DNA from 3 places in the Streptomyces sp. NPDC058534 genome. Region 3 is predicted to be linked to each of the others. Evidence: riboswitches for the same ligand, from Rfam matches in the RefSeq annotation. Region 3 holds a riboswitch; each other region holds the start of a gene.
What was found. A riboswitch is a leader RNA that binds a small molecule or an ion and turns the genes downstream of it on or off. The one in region 3 is predicted to bind cobalamin.

Region 1 (6,044 bases), on a different contig from region 3:
AAGACCTCGCAGACCACGCCGAGTTCGAAGGGATGCACACCGTCGAGCAGGACGGCGGCCACGTTTTCGAGCATGCCACCAGTGTGCCCCGGAAGTGGCAGGAAATCGAGGCCCTACGGCAGTCCTGCCACTCCCGGTAAGGAGTGTCCGGCGCGACACTGGTGTCATGAACGGAAACCAGATCGAAGCCCTGATCGGAATGCTCGTGACCTTCGGACTCCTGGTCCTCATGGTCCTCCCCTCGGTGATCGGCATCGTGCGCGACCGGCGCGTCGACCGTCAGCTCAGGGAGGCCCAGGAGAACAGGGGAGAAAGGGAGACTCCTCGGACTCAGAAGTCCTCGGACAGGTCGACGGTGCCCTCCACCGCGACCTGGTACGCGGAGGGACGCCGCTCGAAGAAGTTGGTCAGCTCCTGAACACCCTGGAGCTCCATGAAGGAGAAGGGGTTCTCCGAGCCGTACACGGGGGCGAAGCCGAGGCGCGTCAGGCGCTGGTCGGCGACGCACTCCAGGTACTCCCGCATCGAGTCGGTGTTCATGCCCGGGAGGCCGTCACCGCACAGGTCGCGCGCGAACTGCAGCTCGGCCTCGACGGCCTCCCGCAGCATGTCGGTGACCTGCTCCTTGAGCCGGTCGTCGAACAGCTCCGGCTCCTCCTTGCGCACGGTGTCGACCACCTCGAAGGCGAAGGACATGTGCATCGTCTCGTCCCGGAACACCCAGTTGGTGCCGGTGGCCAGACCGTGCAGCAGACCCCGGCTGCGGAACCAGTAGACGTAGGCGAAGGCGCCGTAGAAGAACAGGCCCTCGATGCACGCGGCGAAGCAGATGAGGTTCAGCAGGAAACGGCGGCGGTCGGCCTGGGTCTCCAGGCGGTCGATCGACTCGACCGAGTCCATCCACCTGAAGCAGAACTCGGCCTTCTCGCGGATGGACGGGATGTTCTCCACGGCCGCGAAGGCGGCGTTGCGGTCCTCCGGGTCAGGCAGGTAGGTGTCCAGCAGCGTCAGATAGAACTGGACGTGGACGGCCTCCTCGAACAGCTGCCGCGACAGGTAGAGGCGCGCCTCGGGGGAGTTGATGTGCTTGTAGAGGGTCAGCACCAGGTTGTTCGCCACGATCGAGTCACCGGTGGCGAAGAAGGCCACCAGCCGCCCGATCATGTGCTGCTCCTCGGGGCTGAGCCTCGCGAGGTCGGCGACGTCCGAGTGGAGGTCGACCTCCTCCACGTGCCAGGTGTTCTTGATGGCGTCCCGGTAGCGCTCGTAGAAGTCCGGGTAGCGCATGGGGCGCAGAGTCAGCTCGAAGCCCGGGTCGAGCAGGTTCTTGGTCGTCATTACTGGCAGGCCTCGCAGGACTCGGGGTTTTCCAGGGAGCAGGCGACCGCTTCGGGGTCGGGGGTGACCTGGGCGGGGACGGTGGCCCGTCCGGCGGCGCGGGCGATCCGGGTCGCCGGGCGCGAGCGCAGGTAGTACGTGGTCTTCAGGCCCTGTTTCCAGGCGTACGCGTACATCGAGGAGAGCTTCCCGATGGTCGGCGTCTCCAGGAACAGGTTCAGCGACTGGGCCTGGTCGAGGTACGGGGTGCGGGCGGCGGCCATGTCGATCAGGCCGCGCTGCGGGATCTCCCAGGCGGTGCGGTACAGCGCGCGGACGTCCGCGGGGATCCAGGTGAAGTCCTGGACCGACCCGTTGGCCTCGCGCAGTGCCTCGCGGGTGCGGGCGTCCCACACGCCGAGCCGCTTGAGGTCGTTCACCAGGTACGAGTTGACCTGGAGGAACTCGCCGGAGAGCGTCTCGCGCTTGAACAGGTTGGACACCTGCGGCTCGATGCACTCGTAGACGCCCGCGATGGAGGCGATGGTGGCGGTCGGCGCGATGGCGAGCAGCAGGGAGTTGCGCAGCCCGGTGGTCGCCATGCGCTCGCGCAGCGCCGTCCAGCGCTCCGGCCAGGTCGGCTGCACGCCGTAGTGGTCGGGGTGCAGGACGCCCCGGGCGGTACGGGTCTTCTCCCAGGCCGGCAGCGGGCCGTTGCGCTCGGCGAGGTCGGTGGACGTCTCGTACGCGGCGAGCATGACGCGCTCGGCGATGCGGGTGGACAGGGCCCTCGCCTCGGGCGAGTCGAAGGGCAGGCGCAGCTGGAAGAAGACGTCCTGGAGGCCCATCGCGCCGAGGCCGACCGGGCGCCAGCGGGCGTTGGAGCGGCCCGCCTGCTCGGTCGGGTAGAAGTTGATGTCGACGACCCGGTCCAGGAAGGTGACGGCGGTGCGGACGGTGGCGTCCAGCCGCTCCCAGTCGATATCGCCCTTCGCCACGTCGACGAAGGCGCCGAGGTTGACCGAGCCCAGGTTGCAGACCGCCGTCTCCCCGTCGTCCGTGACCTCCAGGATCTCCGTGCAGAGGTTGGAGGAGTGGATGACGTTGCCCGGCTCGGCCGTCTGGTTGGCTGTGCGGTTGGCGGTGTCCTTGAAGGTCATCCAGCCGTTGCCGGTCTGCGCGAGGGTGCGCATCATGCGGCCGTACAGCTCACGGGCCGGCAGGGTCCTGCGGGCGAGCCCCGCGGCCTCGGCCTCGCGGTAGGCCGCGTCGAACTCCGCGCCGTACAGGTCGGTCAGCTCGGGCACCTCGGCGGGCGAGAACAGCGACCACTGTCCGTCGGCGTCCACGCGGCGCATGAACTCGTCCGGGATCCAGTGGGCGAGGTTCAGGTTGTGCGTGCGGCGGGCGTCCTCGCCGGTGTTGTCCCGCAGCTCCAGGAACTCCTCGAGGTCCGCGTGCCAGGTCTCCAGGTAGACCGCCGCCGCGCCCTTGCGCCGGCCGCCCTGGTTCACGGCCGCCACCGAGGCGTCCAGCGTCTTCAGGAACGGGACGATGCCGTTGGAGTGCCCGTTGGTGCCGCGGATCAGCGAACCCCGGGAGCGGACGCGGGAGTAGGCGATGCCGATGCCGCCGGCGTGCTTGGAGAGCCGGGCGACCTGGTGGAGGCGGTCGTAGAGGGAGTCCAGCTCGTCCTTGGGGGAGTCGAGGAGATAGCAGGACGACATCTGGGCGTGCCGGGTGCCGGAGTTGAACAGGGTGGGGGACGAGGGCAGGTAGTCGAGGCGGCTCATCAGGCCGTACAGCGCGGAGACCTCGTCGACCGAGTGGGCGCTGTCGTCCTCGGCCAGGCCGGCGGCCACCCGCAGCATGAAGTGCTGCGGCGTCTCGACGACCTTGCGGGTGATCGGGTGCCGCAGCAGGTAGCGGCTGTGCAGGGTGCGCAGCCCGAAGTAGCCGAAGCGGTCGTCGGCGGCCCGGTCGATCGTCGCGTCCAGCCGCTCCGCGTGCAGCCGTACGAACTCGGCGGTGCGGTCGGCGATCAGGCCCTCACGGTGGCCGGTGGCGACCGACTCGGTGAAGGACGTGACGCCCTGGCAGGCGGCCTCCGCCCGGATGCCGATGGTCAGCAGCCGGGCGGCCAGCCGGGAGTAGACCGGGTCCTCGGAGATGAGACCGGCCGCCGCCTCCGTGGCCAGCTCGCGCAGCTCGGCCTCGTCCGCGTGGGCGGACCGGCCGCGCAGCGCGGCGGCGGCGACCCGGCCGGGGTCGGCGCCGGGGAGGTCGGCGGTCAGAGCGGTCAGGGTCCGCAGCAGGGCGGCACCGGGTCCGTCGGACTCCTCGGTCACCGGCATCGCTGAAGTCGTCACCGGGGTCGCTGTGGCCGGGTCGGCTGGCGCGATGGTCACGTGGGGGCACTCCCTCGCTGGCACGGGGCCTGGCGGAGGGCAGGGGGCAGCACACGAGCGCACGCGGCGTCGCGTCCACCGGCCCACTCCACGGGGCCCGGACGTCATGGCACCCGGGCCGGGAGGCCGGGCGCACTGTCGGCAGGCCCTCGGACTGAGACACGCGTGCACGTACGTCCGAGAACGTACGGATACACGCATGTACACCGTTGCGGGACAGTTCCGGATTCGCACCGGATTCCCCTGCGGCGACAGCGAGCATGAGCATACATCTTGTGCCGGGATCCGCCAGCACCCCCAGATGTTGTGTCCGCCAGTGTGTCGGGGTGGTGTCAGAGCGTCGGTTCACAGGTGAGCAGAGTGATGTCGTCCAGCTCCGGCAGGGGGTTCCGGTCGCGGTCCGGCGTGCGGGTGAAGCCCAGGGGCGCGTAGAGGCGGTGGGCGGTGCGCATGGTGCGCTGGGTGGACAGCACGACGCGTGCGCAGCCCTCCACGGACCGGGCGCGGTCCACGCAGGCCCGTACGAGCGCCTCGCCGGCCCCGCGTCCGCGTGCCTCGCGGGCGACGGCGAGCATACGTATCTCGGCCTCACCGGGCCGGGCGATGTCCGCCATGGGCCCGCCGGCGGGCACGAAGATCACGCCGCCGAGCAGCCCGCCGTCCGCCGCGGCGACCAGTACCTCGGCGGCCGCCGCCCGCTTGGCCACGGCGCGCAGCTCGTGGAGGTACTCGTCGTCCTCCCCGAAGTCGAGGAGGCCGTCGCGCGGATAGGCCTGTGCGGTGATCTCGCCGACGGGTACGACAACGGGCCGCCGGATTTCTCCGACGGCCCGCTGACGAGGAAGGAACTAGTGCGAGGTGCCCGCCGTGGCCGGCGGCAGCTCGACCTCGACGCCCGCGTCGCCCGCGTCCGCCGTGTAGTCGCTCGGCTTGGTCTCGTCGACGCCGTCGGGCGCCTTGACCGCCCGCAGGACGAAGGTCAGGACCACGGTGACCACGATGTTCAGCACGAAGGCGGTGAGACCGATGTAGCCGATCTCGCCGATGCCGGGGATCTCGTCGGAGGAGCCGCCGAAGTGCTTCTGCGTCGGCGAGGCCACCCCGTACGCGGCGACCGTGCCGTAGATCATGCCGACCGCCCAGCCGCCGAGCAGCGCCCAGCGGTGGAACCAGCGGGTGAACAGGCCGCCGACCAGGGCCGGGAAGGTCTGCAGGATCCAGATGCCGCCGAGCAGCTGGAAGTTGATCGCGACCGTCTTGTCCATGCCCAGCACGAAGACCAGCGCACCCACCTTCACCAGCAGCGACACCAGCTTGGAGACCTTGGTCTCCTGGGCCGGGGTGGCGTCCGGCTTGATGAAGTCCTTGTAGATGTTGCGCGTGAAGAGATTCGCTGCCGCGATCGACATGATCGCCGCCGGTACCAGCGCGCCGATGCCGATCGCCGCGAAGGCCACGCCCGCGAACCAGTCCGGGAACATGTTCTCGAACAGCTGCGGGATCGCCAGCTGCCCGTTCTCCACCTTGACGCCCGCCGCGATCGCCATGAAGCCCAGCAGCGCGAGGAGGCCCAGCATCAGCGAGTACAGCGGCAGGATCGTGGTGTTGCGCCGGATCACGTCACGGCTGCGCGAGGACAGCGTCGCGGTGATCGAGTGCGGGTACATGAACAGCGCCAGCGCCGAGCCGAGCGCCAGGGTGGCGTACGTCCACTGGCCGCCGTGGTCCGGGATCAGTCCGCCCTTGCCCGACTCGGTGAACTTGTCGCTCGCCGACGCGAAGATGTCGTCGAACCCGCCGAGCTTGATCGGGATGTAGATGATCGCCACCGCGATCACGATGTAGATCAGCGTGTCCTTCACGAACGCGATCAGCGCGGGCGCGCGCAGACCCGACGAGTAGGTGTACGCGGCCAGCACACCGAAGGCGATCAGCAGCGGCAGGTCCTTGATGAACCAGTTGGTGTCCTCGCCGCCGCCGACGCCCATCACGTCCAGGACGGCCTGGATGCCGACCAGCTGGAGCGCGATGTACGGCATCGTGGCCAGGATGCCGGTGACGGCGACCGCCAGCGACAGCCCCTTCGAGCCGAACCGGCCGCGCACGAAGTCCGAGGTCGTCACGTACCCGTGCTTGTGGGAGACCGACCACAGGCGCGGCAGGAAGGTGAAGATCAGAGGGTAGACCAGGATCGTGTACGGCACCGCGAAGAAGCCGGCCGCGCCCGCCGCGTAGATCGCCGCGGGGACGGCCACGAAGGTGTACGCCGTGTACAGGTCGCCGCCCAGCAGGAACCAGGTGACCCAGGTGCCGAACGAG
Region 2 (6,044 bases), on a different contig from region 3:
CAGGCCCGAGGGGTGGGCCGCCAGGGCCTCCTTGGACTCGGCGGCACCGATGAAGCCGACGGGCACACCGATGACGGCCGCGGGCCTCGGCGCCCCCTCCTCGATCATCTCCAGGAGCCGGAAGAGGGCGGTGGGCGCGTTGCCGACGGCGACCACGGAGCCCTCAAGGCGGTCGCGCCACAGCTCCAGCGCGGCGGCGCTGCGCGTGGTGCCCAGCTCCGCCGCCAGCCCCGGGACGGCCGGGTCGGAGAGGGTGCACAGCACCTCGTTGTCCGCGGGCAGCCGCTTGCGGGTCACACCGCTGGCCACCATCTGCACGTCGCAGAGGATCGGCGCACCGGCCAGCAGGGCCTCGCGGGCGCGGGCCACCACCGTGGGCGTGTGGCCGATGTCGCGCACGAGGTCGACCATGCCGCAGGCGTGGATCATCCGGACGGCGACCCGGCTGACGTCGGCGGGCAGGCCCGTGAGGTCCGCCTCCGCCCGGATCGTGGCGAAGGACTGGCGGTAGATGGCCGCTCCGTCCTTCTCGTATGCGTGGGTGGTCACGGTGTTCTTCCCGCTGCTCTCGGTCGTCGTACGGCTCATGGAGTGATCGCCGCCAGTGCGGTGGCGAGATCGGAGGGGTCCGTCAGGACCGTGGTGCGCGCCGGCCCGTCCGGGGGGCCGGCGGTGGCGGTGAGGCGGTAGCCCCCCTCGGGGACGGCGACCAGGTCGATCCGGTCGCCGCGCGGGTGGCCGCAACGGCGTTCGCAGCCGGACCAGTACAAGGGGAGCGGGGACCGGCCCGCGGCGGGCAGGGTGCCGGCCGCGTCGGCCCGTACGTCGGCGTGCGACCTCCCGCACCCCGGGCGGCCGATGCAGGCGCCGACGCGCGGCCAGGGGGAGGAGGCGTCGGTGACGAGACCGACGGCACGGAGGCGGTCGAGGGCGGCGGCGGTGTCCGATGCGCTCAGGCCCCCGACTGGTACGACGACGCCGCGCCACGGTGTCAACCGCAGTTCGGCGTCCGGCGTCAGAGCGGCGACGTGCGTCAACTCCCGCCACTGCGGGCCGGTGAGACGGCCCAGCGGCACGTGCGCGCACAGGGCGTCCCCGAGGAGCCCGGGAGGAGGCCCGTCCGCGCGTGTGGTGGCCGGCCGCTCCTTGACGTGGCCGACTCCCGCCTCGGACAGACGGCGGTCCACCGCCCGCGTCAGGACATGGGCCGGTACGGCGAGTTCGTCCACCCGCCACACCCGCTCCCCGGACTCGCGGGCGACGTCGAGGAATGCCTCGGCCGCCAGCAGCGCCGCCCGGGACGCCTCGTCCGCGGCCACCCGCCAGGCCGCGTCCACCGAGTGCAGCGCGACCTGCGCCGCATCGCCGCCGGTCGCCCGCACGGTGACGTCGGCGCCGAGTCCGGCCACGTCCCCGCGGCCGTCGTCGAGCGCGAACAGGAACCGGCCCGACAGCTCCCGCGCCCGTTCGCTCGCGCACAACGCCGCGTCCAGGGCCGACAGCCACGGCCGTACGTCCCGCGGACCGTGCCCGTCGAGGCCGGACAGCGGCGAGGCGACGATGTTGCGCACCCGTTCGTGCCCCGGCGAGGGCAGCAGCCCGGCCGCGTCCAGCAGCCCGGCCAGCTCCCCGCCGCAGCCGTCGCGCAGCCCCCGCAGCTGCACGTTGCCCCGGGACGTCAGATGAAGCTCCCCGTCGCCCAGCCGCCGGGCGGCGTCGGCCAGCGCCTCGGCCTGAACGACGCCCAGGGCCCCGCCGGGTATCCGTACGCGGGCGAGGGCACCGTCGTCGGCGGCGTGCAGCCGCAGCGTCCCCGGGCAGGCGTCACCACGGTCCCGTGAGACCGCTGTGGCCTGGGAGGATATGGAAGGGAGTGCCGAGGACATGGCCGCGAGCATACCGACCGTCACACCGGTGGCACCTGCCGCCCTTCCCGGCGGGACCCTTACTATGCTCCTGGGTGGATCATCCGGTCCGCCCACCGCCAGACGGCGACAGGGGAGGAAGCCCGGTGTGAATCCGGCGCGGTCCCGCCACTGTGAGTCCGGCCACCCTGAGGGCCGGACGAGTCAGGAACTCCCGCCGTCTCTCACCGCCCGGGGCGCGGACCCCGAGGAAGGGCAGACGCCGCATGCCGCATTCTTCCGGGGAGCGTGCCTCGCACCCCAGCATCCTGCTCCTGTCGACGTCCGACACCGACCTGCTGAGCGCCCGCGCCGCCACCGGCCCGGTCGCCTACCGGTTCGCCAACCCCGCCCGGCTCCCGCTCGACGACCTGCCCGCCCTGCTGGACGGCGTCGGACTGGTCGTCGTACGCCTCCTCGGCGGACTGCGTGCCTGGCGTGAAGGTCTCGACCTGCTCCTCGCCGACGGCCGCCCCGTCGTGGTCCTCAGCGGCGAACAGGCCCCGGACGCCCAGCTGATGGAGGCCTCCACCGTCCCCGTCGGTCTCGCCGCCGAGGCCCACGCCTATCTCGCCCACGGCGGCCCGGCCAACCTGGAGCAGCTCGCCCGCTTCCTGTCCGACACCGTGCTGCTCACCGGCCACGGCTTCGACCCGCCGACGCCCGCCCCCACCTGGGGCCCGCTGGACCGCGCGCCGCGCCAGGACGCGGATGGCCCGACCGTGGCCGTGCTCTACTACCGCGCCCACCACATGAGCGGCAACACGGACTTCGTGCACGCCCTGTGCGACGCCGTCGAGAACGCCGGCGGGCGGCCGCTGCCCCGCTACGTGGCCTCCCTGCGCGCCCCCGAGCCCGAACTCATCGATGACCTGCGGGCGGCCGACGTGATCGTCACCACTGTCCTCGCGGCCGGCGGCACCAAGCCCGCCGAGGCGTCCGCCGGCGGTGACGACGAGTCCTGGGACGCCGGCGCGCTCACCACCCTCGACGTCCCCATCCTCCAGGCCCTGTGCCTGACCGGCTCCCGCGCCGACTGGGAGAGCAACGACGAGGGCGTCTCCCCGCTGGACGCCGCCAGCCAGATAGCCGTCCCCGAGTTCGACGGCCGCCTGATCACCGTGCCGTTCTCCTTCAAGGAGATCGACGCCGACGGCCTCCCCGCCTACGTCGCCGACCCCGAGCGCGCCGCCCGCGTCGCCGGCATCGCCGTACGCCACGCCCGCCTGCGGCACATCCCGGCCGCCGACAAGCGCCTCGCCCTGGTCCTCTCCGCCTACCCGACCAAGCACTCCCGCATCGGGAACGCCGTCGGCCTGGACACCCCCGCCAGCGCGGTGGCCCTGCTGCGCCGACTGCGCGAGGAGGGCTACGACTTCGGCGCCGACACCGACGCCGAGGTCCCGGGCCTCGCGTCCGGCGACGGCGACGAACTGATCCGCGCGCTCATCGACGCGGGCGGCCACGACCAGGACTGGCTCACCGAGGAACAGCTCGCCCGCAACCCGGTCCGCGTCCCGGCCGCCGACTACAAGCGCTGGTACGCGACCCTGCCCGGGGAACTGCGCACGGCCGTCGAGGAACACTGGGGCCCGGCACCGGGGGAGATGTTCGTCGACCGCAGCCGCAACCCGGAGGGCGACATCGTCCTGGCCGCCCTGCGCCGCGGCAACCTGCTGATCCTCATCCAGCCGCCGCGCGGCTTCGGCGAGAACCCCATCGCCATCTACCACGATCCCGACCTGCCGCCCTCCCACCACTACCTCGCCGCCTACCGCTGGATCGCCGCGCGGGCCGAGGACGGCGGCTTCGGCGCCGACGCGATGATCCACCTGGGCAAGCACGGCAACCTGGAGTGGCTGCCCGGCAAGAACGCCGGCCTGTCCGCCGCCTGCGGCCCCGACGCCGCCCTCGGCGACCTGCCCCTGATCTACCCCTTCCTCGTCAACGACCCCGGCGAGGGCACCCAGGCCAAGCGCCGCGTGCACGCCACCCTCGTCGACCACCTCGTCCCGCCGATGGCCCGCGCCGACTCCTACGGCGACATCGCGCGCCTGGAGCAACTCCTCGACGAGTACGCGCAGATCGCGTCCATGGACCCGGCCAAACTCCCGGCGATCCGCGCCCAGATCTGGACCCTGATCCAGGCCGCCAAGCTCGACCACGACCTCGGCCTGGCGGACCGTCCGGACGACGACGGCTTCGACGACTTCCTGCTCCACGTCGACGGCTGGCTCTGCGAGGTGAAGGACGCTCAGATCCGCGACGGCCTGCACGTCCTCGGCAACCCGCCGGCCGGCGCCGACCGCGTCAACCTCGTCCTCGCCATCCTGCGCGCCCGCCAGATCTGGGGCGGCACCACCGCCCTGCCCGGCCTGCGCGAAGCCCTCGGCCTCGACGAGTCCGCCGCCACCCGCACCACGGCCGACGCCGCCGAGGAACAGGCCCGCGCCCTGGTCCAGGCCATGGACGACGCCGGCTGGGACCTGGCCGCCGTACCGTCCGAACACGGCGAACAGGTCGCCGCGGTACTGGAGTTCGCCGCCCGCGAGGTCGTCCCCCGGCTCGCCGCGACCACCGCCGAGATCGACCACGCCGTGCACGCCCTGAACGGCGGCTTCGTTCCCGCGGGACCCTCCGGCTCGCCCCTGCGCGGCCTGGTCAACGTCCTGCCGACCGGGCGCAACTTCTACTCGGTCGACCCCAAGGCCGTACCTTCCCGACTCGCCTGGGAGACCGGCCAGGCCCTCGCCGACAGCCTCCTGGAGCGCTACCGCACCGACAACGGCGAATGGCCCACCTCCGTCGGCCTGTCCCTGTGGGGCACCAGCGCCATGCGCACCGCCGGCGACGACGTGGCGGAGGTCCTCGCGCTGCTCGGCGTGCGCCCCGTCTGGGACGACGCCTCGCGACGCGTCACCGGCCTGGAGGCCATCCCGTACGAGGAGCTGGGCCGTCCGCGCATCGACGTCACCCTGCGCATCTCCGGCTTCTTCCGCGACGCGTTCCCGCACACGATCGGGTTGCTGGACGACGCCGTACGCCTGGCCGCGTCCCTGGAGGAGCCGGCCGAGGCCAACCACGTCCGCGCCCACGTCCAGGCCGACCTCGCCGAACACGGCGACGAACGCCGCGCCACCACCCGCATCTTCGGCTCCCGCCCCGGCACCTACGGGGCCGGTCTGCTCCAGCTCATCGACTCCCGCGACTGGCGCACCGACGCCGACCTCGCCGAGGTCTACAGCGTCTGGGGCGGCTACGCCTACGGCCGCGAACTCGACGGCCGCCCGGCCCGCGACGAGATGGAGACGGCGTACAAGCGGATCGCCGTGGCGGCCAAGAACACGGACACCCGCGAGCACGACATCGCCGACTCCGACGACTACTTCCAGTACCACGGCGGCATGGTCGCCACCGTCCGCGCCCTGCGCGGCACCGCCCCCGAGGCGTACATCGGCGACTCCACCCGCCCGGAGACGGTCCGTACCCGCACCCTGGTGGAGGAGACCTCCCGCGTCTTCCGCGCCCGGGTGGTCAACCCCAAGTGGATCGAGGCGATGCGCCGCCACGGCTACAAGGGCGCCTTCGAACTCGCCGCCACCGTCGACTACCTCTTCGGCTACGACGCCACCACGGGCGTGATCGCCGACTGGATGTACGACAAGCTCACCGAGGCGTACGTCCTGGACCCCGCCAACCGCGAGTTCCTCCAGCAGGCCAACCCCTGGGCCCTGCACGGCATCGCCGAGCGCCTGCTGGAGGCGGAGTCGCGCGGCATGTGGGAGAAGCCCGACCCGGCCGTCCTGGAAGCCCTGCGGCAGGTGTACCTGGAGACCGAGGGCGACCTGGAGGGGGAGGACTGACGCCCTGTCGGGGGCGGGTGCACGACGCCGGACCGGTTGTTGGACATGGCGGTGTACTCGCTCCCCGAGCTGCACCACGACAAGCACCACGCGGCCTACGTGAAGGGCGCCAACGACACGCTGGAGCAGCTCGCCGCGGGACAAGGAGCAGTGGGGGGCGATCAACGGCCTGGAGAAGAACCTCGCCTTCCACCTCTCCGGGCACATCCTGCACTCGATCTACTGGCACAACATGACCGTTCGGCTCCTTCGCCGGTTTCAAGGCGCAGCTCACCAA
Region 3 (6,044 bases):
CGCTGGGCGTTCGTCGCCTACGTCGCCCTCACCGTCGTGGCCCTGCTGCTGCGCCCCGGTTTCCTGCGCCCGCGCGCCCCGTCCGAGGCGGCGGCCGACGGCGTACCCCGTCCGCTGCCCGCCGTCGTCGGCGCTCCGGTCGGCGCGGTGGCGGCCTTCCTCGGGGTGGGCGGCAGCGTGCTGACCGTCCCGGCGATGCGGCGGGCCGGGCACAGCATGCGGGTGGCGACCGCGCCGGCCAACCCGCTGACCCTCGCCATCGCGCTGCCGGCCGCCGCGGTCTTCCTGGCCGGTGCCCAGGGCCTGGCCGGCGCCCCCGCGCACCTGGTCGGTCTCGTCGACCTCCGTGCCGCCGCCGGACTGCTCCTGGGCGCCCTGCCGGTGATCGCGGTGCTGCGGCGCCGCCCGCCCCGCATCCCGGACCGCGCGCACGCGTGGACGTACGTGGCGCTGCTCGGTGCGGTGACGGTCGCGATGGTGCTCTGACGCGCTCGGCCGGCGGCACGGACCGCCGCCCGGTACCGCACCGGGCGTCAGCCGATGACGGCCTCCCAGGTGTCGACCGCGAAGTGGACGGTCATGCCGTTGCGGCCGTAGAGCCGCGGGGCGCCGGTGGCGTTCGCCGTGTCGACCCCGAGGCCCACCGTGTCCCGGCCCCGCCCGGCGAAGTGCGCGAAGGCGTGCCGCAGGAGGAACCCGCCCAGGCCCCTCCCCCGTGCCTCGCCCAGCACGCCGAGGGCGCGGATCCAGCCCATGGCCTCGCGGTCGTCCCGGGCCAGCAGGAACCCGGCGTCGCCCAGGTCGTCGGTGCCGGCGATCCACACCAGGGACCAGTCGAGCCCCTCGGCGTCGATGTCCCTCAGCCAGAGCCGGTACGGGCGCGGCTGGAAGTCGAAGTGGTCGGCGAACGCCCGCTGGTACAGCTCGTGCACCCGGACACGGTCCGCCTCCGTCGCGCAGGCCCGGACGCGCACCCCGGCCGGGGCCCGCGGCGGGAGGTCGGCCGCCGGGTCCACCGCCCGGCGCAGGACGTGGTGGGACCGGACGACCCTCCAGCCCCGGTCCGCGAGGAGCGCGGTGTCGGTCGTGGGCCGGGCGTTGAGGTGCAGGTGGACGACGGCCCGAGCGGCCCCGTTGGCCCGTGCCTTGGCGAGGGCGCGATCCTCCATGGCCGCCAGCAGCCGCAGGCCGGTGCCCTGGTGGCCGGGCAGCACGTAGTGGTCGATGTCGACGCGCTCGCCGCCGGACTCGTCCCACAGCAGCCCGTACGCCACCAGCAGGCCGCCGTCGAAGGCGAGCCACGAGTCCCGGGTCAGATCCGTCTCGGGATGCTTGAGGTCGGCCTCGACGGTGTGCTGGTCGGTCTCGGGGCGGCCGATCTCGATCCGGTCGATCTCGTTGAGGAGTCGGGTGATGGCGGGGGCGTCGGCAAGGGTGGCCGGTCGCAGGTCGGCGGGGGACATGCGAGCAGAATCGGGGCGTCGGCGGGCGCCCGCAACGGGATTTCCGCCCGTCCACGCGGCTGAGGACCCGCCCGGACACGGCCTGGCGCGATTCGTGGACGTAGGTCGGCGAACCGCGGGCATACGGGTGTCCCGAGGACCTTCTCCGTCGCCGACCCACGGGAGTCTCCTGTGACACCGAGCCTGCGCACCGCACGCGGGTGCCGTGCCGCCGCCGTTCTCCTGCTCGCCGCCGCCTGGTACGCGGGCAGCCACCACCCCTGGCTCGCCCTGCCCGGTCTCTACGCCGCCGGGGTCATGGCCTGGTGTGCCGCCCGGGAGGGAGCCGAGCACCGGCGCCGGACCGTACTGGCGCGCCGGGCCGAACTCCTGGCCCGCCCGCCTCATCGGCAGCCGCTCGGCCTCGCCCCGTGCTGCGCCTTCTGGCAGCACTCCGACGGCGCCGTGCACGGCCCGGAGTGCACCCGCCCCGCCGCCGCCCGCGTCCCCCTGGGCGCCGACTGCTGCGAGGTGTGGTGGACCTCGCTGGGCACGGCGCACGCCACGGCCTGCCCGCGCCACGTCGACGCGCCGGATCGGGACCGGAGCCACTGGGCCCCGCGGTAGTCCGCCGGCGGCGTGTCCCGCCGCACCGTCCGCATGCCGGACACGACCGGCCGCTACCAAGGCCGCCCCCGGTAGGGTGACCGGTGCAGCTGGTTCGCCCCGTCCTCCCCCATAGCCCAAAAGCATGGGGGGACCCCCACGGCGGGATGCGTCGCAAGAGGGAACCCGGTGGGAATCCGGGACTGCCCCGCAGCGGTGAGTGGGAACGACCGCCGTCATACGCACTGGGTCGTGAAGAAGGACCTGGGAAGCGACGGCCAGTAGGTGTCCTCCCGGAGGACGTGCCCGCGAGTCCGAAGACCTGCCAACTGCCCGCGTACGAACGACTCGTGCGCGGACATCCCGGTGACCTCGTGGGCGGGTCGGCGTACATATAGGCGGACGACGGCGCCCCGCGCGCCGGTTCGTGCCGCCGGGTGCCGTCACCCTTCGCGCTCTCGTCCCGTTGCCGGGATCTCAGGGATTCGTCTCGCGAAGGAGATCTCCGTGACCCGTACGTCCGCCCCCGTGCACGCCACCGTGTACGGCTATCCGCGCCAGGGCCCCGACCGGGAACTGAAGAAGGCCGTCGAGGGCTACTGGAAGGGCCGCGTCACCGCCGACGCCCTCCACGCCACCGCCGCAGGACTGCGCGCCGCCAACTGGCGGCAGCTCGCCGAGGCCGGTGTCGACGAGGTGCCCACCGGTGACTTCTCGTACTACGACCACGTGCTGGACACGACCGTGATGGTCGGTGCCGTCCCCGCGCGTCACCGGGACTCCGTCGCCGCCGACGCGCTCGACGGGTACTTCGCCATGGCGCGCGGCACCCAGGACGTCGCACCGCTGGAGATGACCAAGTGGTTCGACACCAACTACCACTATCTCGTCCCGGAGTTGGATCCTGACACGGTGTTCACGGCCGACTCGGGCAAGCAGGTCGGGGAGCTGCGGGAGGCCCTCGCGCTGAGTCTGGCCGCCCGCCCCGTGCTCGTCGGCCCTGTCACCTACCTGCTGCTCGCCAAGCCCGCGCCCGGCGCCCCCGGGGACTTCGAGCCCCTCACCCTCCTCGACCGGCTGCTGCCGGTGTACGCGGAGGTCCTCGCCGACCTGCGCGCGGCCGGTGCCGAGTGGGTGCAGCTCGACGAGCCGGCCCTGGTCCAGGACCGCACGCCGGCCGAACTCAACGCCGCCGCCCGCGCCTACCGTGACCTGGGCGCCCTCACCGACCGGCCCCGGCTGCTGGTCGCCTCGTACTTCGACCGCCTGGGCGACGCCCTGCCGGTCCTGGCCAAGGCGCCGGTCGAGGGGCTGGCGCTGGACTTCACGGAGGCCGCCGCGGCCAACCTGGAGGACCTGGCCGCCGTGGGCGGTCTGCCGGGCAAGCGCCTGGTCGCGGGGATCGTCAACGGCCGCAACATCTGGGTGAACGACCTGTCCCGCTCCCTGACCACGCTCGGCACCCTGCTCGGTCTGGCCGACCGCGTGGACGTGTCGGCTTCCTGCTCGCTGCTGCACGTGCCCCTGGACACGGCCGCGGAGCGGGACATCGAGCCGCAGATCCTGCGCTGGCTCGCCTTCGCCCGGCAGAAGACGGCGGAGACCGTCACCCTCACCAAGGGCCTGGCCCGCGGCACCGGCGCGATCGCCGCCGAACTCGCCGCGAACCGCGCCGACCTGGCCTCCCGCGCGGGCTCCCCCATCACCCGGAACCCCGCCGTCCGCGCCCGCACCGGCGCGGTCACCGAGGCCGACGCGCGCCGCTCCCAGCCGTACCTCGAACGCGCCGCCGCCCAGCGGGCGCACCTGCGGCTGCCGCCGCTGCCGACGACGACCATCGGCTCCTTCCCGCAGACCGGTGAGCTGCGCACCGCCCGCGCCGACCTCAGGGCCGGACGGATCGACACGGACGGCTACGAGGAGCGCATCCGCGCGGAGATCCGGGAGGTCGTCGCCTTCCAGGAGAAGACCGGCCTGGACGTGCTGGTGCACGGCGAGCCCGAACGCAACGACATGGTCCAGTACTTCGCCGAGCGGCTGACGGGGTACCTGGCCACCCGGCACGGCTGGGTGCAGTCCTACGGCACCCGCTACGTCCGCCCGCCCGTGCTGGCCGGTGACGTCTCGCGCCCGGAGCCGATGACCGTGCGCTGGACCACCTACGCCCAGTCCCTCACCGACCGCCCGGTCAAGGGCATGCTTACCGGTCCGGTCACCATGCTGGCCTGGTCCTTCGTCCGCGACGACCAGCCCTTCGCGGACACCGCCCGCCAGGTCGCCCTCGCCCTGCGCGACGAGGTGGCCGACCTGGAGGCCGCGGGGACCTCCGTGATCCAGGTCGACGAACCCGGGCTGCGCGAGACCCTGCCGCTGCGCTCGGCCGGTCGGCCCGCGTATCTGGTCTGGGCCACCGAGGCCTTCCGGCTCAGCACCGGTGGCGTACGCCCGGACACCCAGATCCACACCCACATGTGCTACGCCGAGTTCGGCGACATCGTGCGGGCCATCGACGACCTCGACGCCGACGTGATCAGCCTGGAGGCCGCCCGTTCCCACATGCAGGTCGCCCGCGAACTGGCCGCCCACGGCTACCCGCGGGAGGCCGGGCCCGGCGTGTACGACATCCACTCGCCCCGCGTGCCGAGCGCCGAAGAGGCGGCGGGCTTGCTGCGCACCGGGCTCGCCGCGATCCCGGCGGAACGCCTGTGGGTCAACCCCGACTGCGGTCTGAAGACCCGCGGCTGGCCCGAGATCCGCTCCTCGCTGAAGAACCTGGTCGCCGCCGCCCACACGGTCCGCGGTGAGCTGTCCGGCTCCTGACCCGAACGCGACGGCAGGGCCGGGACACCGCCTGTGTCCCGGCCCTGCCGTCACACCGTCACGCGTAGTGCGAGCCGTAGGGCGGGAAGGTGGACTCATTGCCGGTCGGGCTGTTGTTGCACCGCCACGTGGTGTCGTCGTTGCGGTCCCGGGGCTCGTCGGGGTCGGCGGCGTCGCCGATCGCGTCGGACCGTTCGGCGGTGTCGAAGTCGGTGCCGGTGTAGAAGCTCCACGCACGGCTGTCGTCGGCGCCGTACAGCGCGTGGGCCTGCTGGTAGTAGAAGGTGCCGTCCTTGTCGATGTGGGTGGCGGCCGGGGTGTCGTCGGGCCGGGTCCAGGAGCCCTTGTCGCCGACGGTGACGGTGTAGGTGGTGCCGGGATCGGACGCGGACGCGGTCGGGGACCCGAGGGACGCGCCGCCGGCGAGGGCGAGCGCGGTGGCGACGGCCACGAGGGCGAGTCTGCTTCCAGGAGCGGTCAACCGTTCACGCTGGAGGCCGCCGGACGCGCGGTGCGCCGCCCCTGGAGGGCGACTGGTCGCCCGCCTCGGGGTACCGGGGCGGCCTGGTCCTGGGCCGGATCCCGGACGCGACGGCGGTGTTCGTGGCGAGCGACGAGATGGCGTTCGGGGTCGTCCGGGCGCTGCGCGAACTGGGGCGGCGCGTCCCGGAGGACATCTCCGTGGTGGGCGTCGACGACATCCAGCTGGCGGAGTACTGCTCGCCGCCCCCGAGACGGTGCCCGAACCGGCGTCGGTGGAGCCGCGCCTGGTCGTCCGCGCGAGCACGGCGGCATCGCCGGCGTCCCTCACGGGCTGAGCCGCCCCTCCCCCAGCGCCGTCCGCAGGGCCAGCGGGGTGGCCGCCGCCCAGGCCTGCGGGGAGCAGGAGTGGGGGTACGGGACCGGGGCGGGGGTCGCCGAGCGGTCGTAGCCGGCCAGGACCTCGGGCAGCCGGTGGCCGTGGTGGGCCGCCGCCGCGATCAGGCCGTCGGCGACGGTGCGCACCTCGTCCGCGAGTCCCTGGCGGGCCAGGCCCAGCGCGACGACCGCGTTGTCGTGCGGCCAGGCGCTGCCCCGGTGGTAGGAGAGCGGGTGGTACGGGCGCTGTCCGGCGGCCAGGGTGCGGATGGCCCAGCCGGAGAAGAAGTCCGGCTCAAGCAGCCGCCTGCCCACCCG

Region 1: it holds a riboswitch for cobalamin, as region 3 does, so the genes downstream of both, ACFWR9_RS18115 (ribonucleoside-diphosphate reductase subunit alpha) here and metE (5-methyltetrahydropteroyltriglutamate--homocysteine S-methyltransferase) in region 3, are expected to answer to the same signal.
Region 2: it holds a riboswitch for cobalamin, as region 3 does, so the genes downstream of both, cobN (cobaltochelatase subunit CobN) here and metE (5-methyltetrahydropteroyltriglutamate--homocysteine S-methyltransferase) in region 3, are expected to answer to the same signal.

The regions. Positions count from the first base shown of each region.
Region 1 is NZ_JBHXNW010000026.1:74,761-80,804, forward strand. It holds gene ACFWR9_RS18100 (GlxA family transcriptional regulator) at 1-74, opposite strand, end outside; gene ACFWR9_RS18105 (hypothetical protein) at 167-418, shown strand; gene ACFWR9_RS18110 (ribonucleotide-diphosphate reductase subunit beta) at 331-1,338, opposite strand; gene ACFWR9_RS18115 (ribonucleoside-diphosphate reductase subunit alpha) at 1,338-3,725, opposite strand; cobalamin riboswitch at 3,825-4,003, opposite strand; gene ACFWR9_RS18120 (GNAT family N-acetyltransferase) at 4,058-4,543, opposite strand; gene mctP (monocarboxylate uptake permease MctP) at 4,574-6,044, opposite strand, start outside.
Region 2 is NZ_JBHXNW010000038.1:39,094-45,137, forward strand. It holds gene ACFWR9_RS23205 (precorrin-8X methylmutase) at 1-588, opposite strand, end outside; gene cobG (precorrin-3B synthase) at 585-1,898, opposite strand; cobalamin riboswitch at 1,954-2,102, shown strand; gene cobN (cobaltochelatase subunit CobN) at 2,132-5,767, shown strand; partial or broken gene ACFWR9_RS23220 (superoxide dismutase) at 5,813-6,044, shown strand, end outside.
Region 3 is NZ_JBHXNW010000037.1:58,665-64,708, forward strand. It holds gene ACFWR9_RS22930 (TSUP family transporter) at 1-486, shown strand, start outside; gene ACFWR9_RS22935 (GNAT family N-acetyltransferase) at 534-1,463, opposite strand; gene ACFWR9_RS22940 (hypothetical protein) at 1,635-2,069, shown strand; cobalamin riboswitch at 2,225-2,372, shown strand; gene metE (5-methyltetrahydropteroyltriglutamate--homocysteine S-methyltransferase) at 2,556-4,868, shown strand; gene ACFWR9_RS22950 (hypothetical protein) at 4,927-5,349, opposite strand; partial or broken gene ACFWR9_RS22955 (substrate-binding domain-containing protein) at 5,329-5,686, shown strand; gene ACFWR9_RS22960 (glycogen debranching N-terminal domain-containing protein) at 5,676-6,044, opposite strand, start outside.